DNA from 3 places in the Branchiibius hedensis genome. Region 2 is predicted to be linked to each of the others. Evidence: riboswitches for the same ligand, from Rfam matches in the RefSeq annotation. Region 2 holds a riboswitch; each other region holds the start of a gene.
The links. Region 2 has a riboswitch for S-adenosylmethionine ahead of DR843_RS04040 (bifunctional o-acetylhomoserine/o-acetylserine sulfhydrylase). Riboswitches for the same ligand answer to the same signal wherever they lie in the genome.

Region 1 (2,257 bases), 2.0 Mb from region 2:
CCGGCTCGCGCCAGGCGGCCGGGTGCCAACCGGCACCATCGAGGGCTACGGCCAGATGAAGGTCAGACATGGTTATCCCATCTCTTCCGGGCATCGCGGTCGGCGCCGCCATGCACATTCGCGCTTGCACCTCCGGTCGGAAGTGCCGGGTCATCACCTGGAGCACCCCACCGCGCAGGAGGGTTGCCGGTCAGCAAGCCAGGGCTTGTCGCTGACACTCATAACCATTTGTGAGGCTAGAACAAACCAGCCGTGATGTCTAATCCCTACTCTCAGAGTGGGATTTGAGGGCCATGTCAGCGAGGGAGCCAGGCGTCCTCGACGTCGTTGAGCCGACGCACCTTGGCCGGCAGCGCACCGGTGAGCAGCTGCTGCACCGTCACCTCATCCAGCACCTGCCGCAGACTGGACCGCACGGCCACCCACAGATCGGGCAGATGGGAGGCCACCCCGCCGTACGTCGTCTCATGCGGCCGCAGGCCCCGCACCTCCGCGAGGGGCCCGTCCACGGCGCGCAGAATGTCGCCGATGGCAATCTCCGATGCCGGCTTGGCCAGGGTGTAGCCACCCGCGCAACCACGCTGGGTGCGGACAATTCCGGCCCGGCGCAGGTCGCCGAGAATGGCCTCGACGAACTTACGCGGCATGCCCTGGTCCTGCACGATCGCGTCGATCGTCAGCAGGTCGGGGGCACGGGCGGCCATCTCCAGGGCAGCACGCACGGCGTAGTCGCTTTTCGCCGAAATCTGCACGGCCATCCTCCGTCGACGCAGGGTTCTGGAGTCAGCCTAACCGGCTCTCCTAACACCCATCGGTTCAGTAGGCATTTGCCATGCCGCGGTGTTTGGCCTAGCCTCACGTTTGGTTATGAGCGTCAGCGTCAAGCCCTGGCTTGCTGACCGGCAACCCTCCGCAGCGGTGGGGTGCCCCAGGTGACGACCCGGTGAGCCGGCCCGGCCCACAAGCGCATGCCATTGCATCGGCAGAGTTCCGAATGCGATTGATCTGGAAGGTGATTCGACCATGACCCTGCTCGATGCCGACGCGTCGACGGCGACCTCGCAGGCGAGATCTGCGGCGACCGACGATCCGTTACGCACCGCGCGTCTCGTCTCGGCGCCCCGCCCCGGCCGGTGGCTGGCGGCCGCAGCCGTCGTCGTCCTCGTCGCGATGTTCGTCAACACGCTGATCACCAATCAACGCTTCCAATGGGGCATCGTCGCCCAGTACTTCACGGCACCTTCGATCCTGCGGGGTCTCGGTCTGACGCTGGCCCTGTCCGCGTCGGTGTTCGTCGTCGGGTACCTCTTCGGGATCGGGTTGGCCGCGATGCGTCTGTCCAGCAACCCGATCCTGCGCAGCGTCAGCTTCACCTTCGTGTGGATCGTTCGCTCGGTGCCGGCGATCGTGCAGGTGCTGTTCTGGTTCCAGCTCGCCTCGCTCTATCCGCGGCTGTCGATCGGGATCCCGTTCGGTCCGGAGTTCGCGTCGGTTCAGACCGCCAACCTCTTCTCCGGGATCATCGCCGCGTTCATTGCCCTGACTCTCGACGTTGCGGCCTTCTCCGCCGAGGTCGTGCGCGGCGGATTGCTGTCGGTGGACCGCGGACAGACCGAGGCGGCCGAGGCGCTGGGCCTGTCGCGCCGCCGGATCTTCCGACGGATCGTGCTCCCCCAGGCGATGCCGGCGATCATCCCGGCCAGCGGCAACCTCGCCAACGGAATGGTCAAGGCCACCGCCATCGTCAGCGTGATCGCGGTGCAGGACCTGCTCTACTCCGCGCAGTTGATCTACAACGACAACTTCCAGGTCGTGCCGCTGCTGATCGTGGCGACGCTCTGGTACATCATCATCACGACCGCCTTGTCGGTGCTGCAGTACTTCATCGAGCGGCACTACAACCGCAGCCATCGCCGCGACGTGCGTTCTCTGCGTGAGGTATTCCGCTCCGGCCTGCCGTTGCTGCCGTATCGCAGCAAGAATGCCCGTATCGATGCGGGGGTGGGCGCATGACTGCCATCGCAACGACCGACACGATCCGCGAGGTCGGCGATCCGCTGCTGAGGATTCGCGGGCTGCACAAGTCGTTCGGCCTGCAGACTGTCCTGGAAGACATCGACCTGGACGTGCACACCGGCGACGTCACCGTGCTGATCGGCCGCTCCGGTTCGGGCAAGTCGACCCTGCTGCGCTGCGTCAACCACTTGGAGAAGCCGGACGGTGGCTACGTCGAGATCGACGGGCAGATCATCGGCTA
Region 2 (2,257 bases):
GGTCGGCGATGATGTCGTCGATGTGCTCCAAGCCCACCGCCAACCGCACCAAGCCCGGGGTCACACCCGCGGCCAGACGGTCCTCATCACTGCCCTGGCTGTGCGTCGTGGACGCCGGGTGGATCGCCAGCGACCGCACGTCGCCGATGTTGGCGACCAACGAGAACAACTCCAGGGAGTCCACGAACTTCTTGCCCGCGTCAACGCCGCCCTCGATCTCGAAGGACAACACGGCACCCGAGCCGAGCGGCGTGTACTTCTGCGCCAGGTCGTAGTACGGGCTGCCCGGCAGCGAGGCCCACAGGACCTCCTTGACCTGCTCCTGCGTCTGCAGCCACTCGGCCACCTTGCGGGCGTTCTCCAGGTGGCGCTCGATGCGCAGGCTGAGGGTCTCGATGCCCTGCGCGATCAGGAACGCGTTGAACGGCGACAGCGGCGCACCCAGATCGCGCTGCAACTGCACCCGCGCCTTGAGGATGAAGGCCAGGTTGGCACCCAGCGGACTACCGACGCCGAGGTCACGGGCGTAGACCAGACCGTGGTAGCTCTCCTCCGGCGTGTTGTAGTTCGGGAACTTCTCCGGGTCCTTGGCGAAGTCGAAGTTGCCGCTGTCCACGATCACGCCGGCGATCGAAGTGCCGTGTCCGCCAAGGTATTTGGTGGCCGAGTGCACGACGATGTCCGCGCCGTGCTCGATCGGGCGCAGCACGTACGGCGTGGCGACCGTGTTGTCGACGACCAGCGGAACTCCCGCCTCGTGCGCGACCGCTGCAACACCCTCGATGTCGAGGATCTCCTGCTTGGGGTTGGCGATCGTCTCGCCGTAGAACAGCTTGGTGTTCGGCCGGATGGCTGCGCGCCACTGCTCCAGATCCGTGGCGTCCTCGACAAAGGTCGTCTCGATGCCCAGCTTCTTGAGCGTGTACTTCAACAGGTTGAAGGTGCCGCCGTAGAGCGCCGGACTGGAGACGATGTGGTCCCCGGCCTCGGCGATGTTCAGGATGGCCAGCGTTTCGGCGGCCTGTCCGGACGCGGTCAGCAGCGCGCCGACGCCGCCCTCCAGGCTGGCGATCCGCTGCTCGACGACGTCGTTGGTCGGGTTCATCAACCGGGTGTAGATGTTGCCGAACTCGCTGAGGCCGAACAGGTTTGCGGCCTGAGTGGTGTCGTTGAAGACGTAGGAGGTGGTCTGGTAGATCGGCAGGGCGCGGGCCTGGGTCGTCGGGTCGACGCTCTGGCCGGCGTGGATCTGCCGGGTCTCGAAGGACCAGTTGGGGGTGTCGCTCATGACGAACCTTTCGGGGTGTCAACTGCACTGGATGGTGCGGACGCTCACGGGGTCGTCCGCGCTTGCCCTGCCACGCGGCGTACGTCGAGTGGCTGGGCCAGGTCCTCACCCGGGGCACCCCACCGCGGAGGAGGGTTGCCGGCCAGCGAGCCGGGGCTTGACGCTGGCACTCATGACCTGCGGTGAAACTACACCCGGACCCTTGGAAATGTATAACCGTCTCTTATATCGAACCGGGGAGGAAACCGATCACAAGAACTGCGACACCGTGTAGATCAGCAGACCCACCAGACCACCGACCACCGTGCCGTTGATGCGGATGAACTGCAGATCGCGCCCCACGTGCAACTCGATGCGCTCGGAGGCCTCCTTGCCGTCCCAGCGCTGGATGGTCTGGGAGATGACACTGGACAGCTCTCGCCCGTACGTCGACACCAGGTGACCGGCCATCTCACTGATCCGCCGGTCGACGGTGGCCTGCAACTCCGGATCCGTGACCAGCCGCTGCCCGGTGTCGCTGATCAGCCGGGCCAACCGTGCACGTAGTTCGCCGTCGGGGTCGTTCAGCGCATCGACCAGCACGCTCTGACCGGATCGCCACAGGGACACCAGTGACGTCGAAACGTTCGGATGCGACAGCAACCGCACCTTCAGCGCTTCGGTCTGCTGCATGGTGTCGGGGTCGTTCTGCAGCCGGTCGGCCAGTTGCCGCAACACGTTGTCGATCGCGCCACGGACCGGGTGGTTGGGGTTGTCACGGATGTCCTCCAACCACTTGACCGCCTCGGTGTGCAGCCGCGCCGACACCGTGTCGTCCAACCACCGGGGCGTCCACGACGGGGCGCGTTCGGAGATGATCGTGGTCACGCTGCTGGGGTTGTCGCGCACCCAGGCGTGCAGCTCCCGCGCGGTCAGATCGACCAGACCGTGGTGTGATCCATCGTCGACGATGCCCTCCAGCAGCGTCCC
Region 3 (2,257 bases), 2.8 Mb from region 2:
CTGGGGCATTACCGGCTCGATGACTGCACGATCGCGGTCACGCTCGAACCATGCCTGATGTGCGCCGGGGCGATCATGCAGTCGCGGATCTCGCACATCGTCTTCGGTGCGTGGGATCCCAAGGCCGGCGCGTGTGGCAGCGCCTGGGACGTCATCGCGCAGAACCCGTCACCGCACCGGGTGGACGCAGTCGGTGGGATCCGGCAGGCCGAGTGCGCGCAGATTCTCACCGATTTCTTCCGCGCGCGGCGCAGGTGAGGCCCTACTCCTGCCAGGGGTAGAACGGCGGCATGTCGCTGGACGTGCGACCGGTGAACTCGGTGTCGCGCTTCTCCAAGAACGCGCGCACGCCTTCCTCGCCGTCGGCGAAACTGGTGTAGTACATCGCCAGGGAGTCGATCCGGTGCGCTTCGATCGGGTGCGGCTGCGCACTGTTGCGGTACATCATCTGCCGGGTCAACGCGATACCGACCGGCGAGCGGCCGTCGATGAACGTGCGCGCCAGGGCGTACGCCGCGGGCAGCAGTTGGTCGGGTTCGTGCAGGGAGCGGACCAAGCCACCCGCCAAGGCTTCGTCGGGGGAGAGGATGTCCGCGGCGTACGTCCATTCCAGGGCGCGGGAGATGCCCACGATGCGCGGCAGGAACCACGACGAGGTGGCCTCGGGCACGATCCCCAGGCGACCGAAGACGAATCCGATCCGCGCCTTGGTGGAGGCCAGGCGGATGTCCATCGGCAGCGTCATGGTCGCGCCGATGCCGACGGCGGCGCCGTTGATCGCGGCGATCACGGGTTTGGTGCACGCGTAGATCGCCAGCGAGACGCGGCCGCCGGTGTCGCGGACACCTTCGAAGATCACCGGGTCGTCCAGGCGCTCGGTCAGGTCCTGCACGGTCGGCGCAAGCCCCGGGGTGAGGCCGAAGACGTTGCCCTCCTTGGTCAGGTCCATGCCGGCGCAGAACGCCCGGCCGGCGCCGGTGACCACCACGACGCGGGTCTCATCGTCGGTGCTGGCGCGGGTGAAGGCGTCGACCAGCTCGTTCGCCATCGTGACGGTGAAGGAGTTCAACTGCTCGGGCCGGTTGAGGGTCAGCGTGCAGATCCCGTCCACGACGCTGTAGTCCAGGGTTTCGTAATCGCTCACGGATCGATCATCGCGCACGGCTGACCTGCGGAGTTGACGGGCCACGGAATCAATGTCTACTCTCCCGATAGGCATTGAGCGTCGACGACAAGCCCTGGCTGGTCGACCAGCAACCCTCGTTCCGCGGTGGGGTGCTCCAGGTGAAAGCCCGGCCCGTTAGCGAACCCCGCGCGGGCAAGCGCATTGACGCTGGCCCCGGCCCGCGTCACGAAGGTCGTCGGCTGAGGCCGTGGCCTTCGGTGAACCCGTTGGAGTCGTCCATGTCCTCACCTCCCGGCTACGCCAAAACGGCGGTCGCGCAGGTCGCCGATGACGCGCCGCCGACCGCTGATGCCCCGCGCCGTGTCATCCCGCAACGCCATCCGTTGCGCTGGGTGGCCGCGGCCGTCGTGGCAGTCCTCGTCGCCATGGCGCTCAACGCCCTGATCACCAACCCGTTCTTCCAGTGGGACCGCTTCGGCTACTGGTTCACCAGGCCCGTTGTGCTGCAGGGGCTTTGGATCACCATCAAAGTGACCTTCGCTGCAGCGGTGCTTGGCTTTCTCGGTGCGCTGGTCCTCGCAGTGGCCAGGTTGTCCAGCAACCCGCTACTGCGCGCGGTGAGTTGGACCTACACCTGGTTGTTCCGGTCGATCCCGCTGATCGTGATCCTGCTCTTCCTGGTCAACTTCGGCGCGCTCTACAAGACGATCAGTCTGGGCGTTCCGTTCGGGCCGGAGTTCTTCCGCTTCGATGAGTCCCGGCTGGCCACCGACCTGGCGCTCGCGATCATCGGTCTGTCCCTGGCCGAGGCCGCCTACGGCTCGGAGGTCGTGCGTGCCGGCATCCTGTCGGTCGACCAGGGGCAGCACGAAGCGGCAGCGGCGCTGGGTCTGCCGAAGAGCTACCAGTTCCGCAAAATCGTTCTGCCACAGGCGCTTCGCTCGATCGTGCCGAACTTCGTCAACCAACTGATCGGCTTGATCAAGGCCAGTTCGCTGGTCTTCTACGTCTCGCTGCTCGACCTCTTCGGGCAAGTTCAGACGCTGGGGAGCACCTACCCGGGCGACATCATCCCGCTGTTGCTGGTCGCGACCGTCTGGTACGTCATCCTCACCAGTGTGCTGTCGGTGG

Region 1: linked by a shared signal. The riboswitch ahead of DR843_RS13840 (amino acid ABC transporter permease) and the one ahead of DR843_RS04040 (bifunctional o-acetylhomoserine/o-acetylserine sulfhydrylase) in region 2 are both predicted to bind S-adenosylmethionine.
Region 3: linked by a shared signal. The riboswitch ahead of DR843_RS17785 (amino acid ABC transporter permease) and the one ahead of DR843_RS04040 (bifunctional o-acetylhomoserine/o-acetylserine sulfhydrylase) in region 2 are both predicted to bind S-adenosylmethionine.

What each region holds. Positions count from the first base shown of each region.
Region 1 covers NZ_UESZ01000001.1:2,858,145-2,860,401, forward strand. The annotation lists gene DR843_RS13830 (LLM class flavin-dependent oxidoreductase) at 1-70, opposite strand, end outside; SAM riboswitch class IV at 116-226, opposite strand; gene DR843_RS13835 (RrF2 family transcriptional regulator) at 297-758, opposite strand; SAM riboswitch class IV at 864-973, shown strand; gene DR843_RS13840 (amino acid ABC transporter permease) at 1,024-2,013, shown strand; gene DR843_RS13845 (amino acid ABC transporter ATP-binding protein) at 2,010-2,257, shown strand, end outside.
Region 2 covers NZ_UESZ01000001.1:814,414-816,670, reverse strand. The annotation lists gene DR843_RS04040 (bifunctional o-acetylhomoserine/o-acetylserine sulfhydrylase) at 1-1,288, opposite strand, end outside; SAM riboswitch class IV at 1,342-1,466, opposite strand; gene DR843_RS04035 (DUF445 domain-containing protein) at 1,538-2,257, opposite strand, start outside.
Region 3 covers NZ_UESZ01000001.1:3,646,827-3,649,083, forward strand. The annotation lists gene tadA (tRNA adenosine(34) deaminase TadA) at 1-258, shown strand, start outside; gene DR843_RS17780 (crotonase/enoyl-CoA hydratase family protein) at 263-1,144, opposite strand; SAM riboswitch class IV at 1,215-1,331, shown strand; gene DR843_RS17785 (amino acid ABC transporter permease) at 1,405-2,257, shown strand, end outside.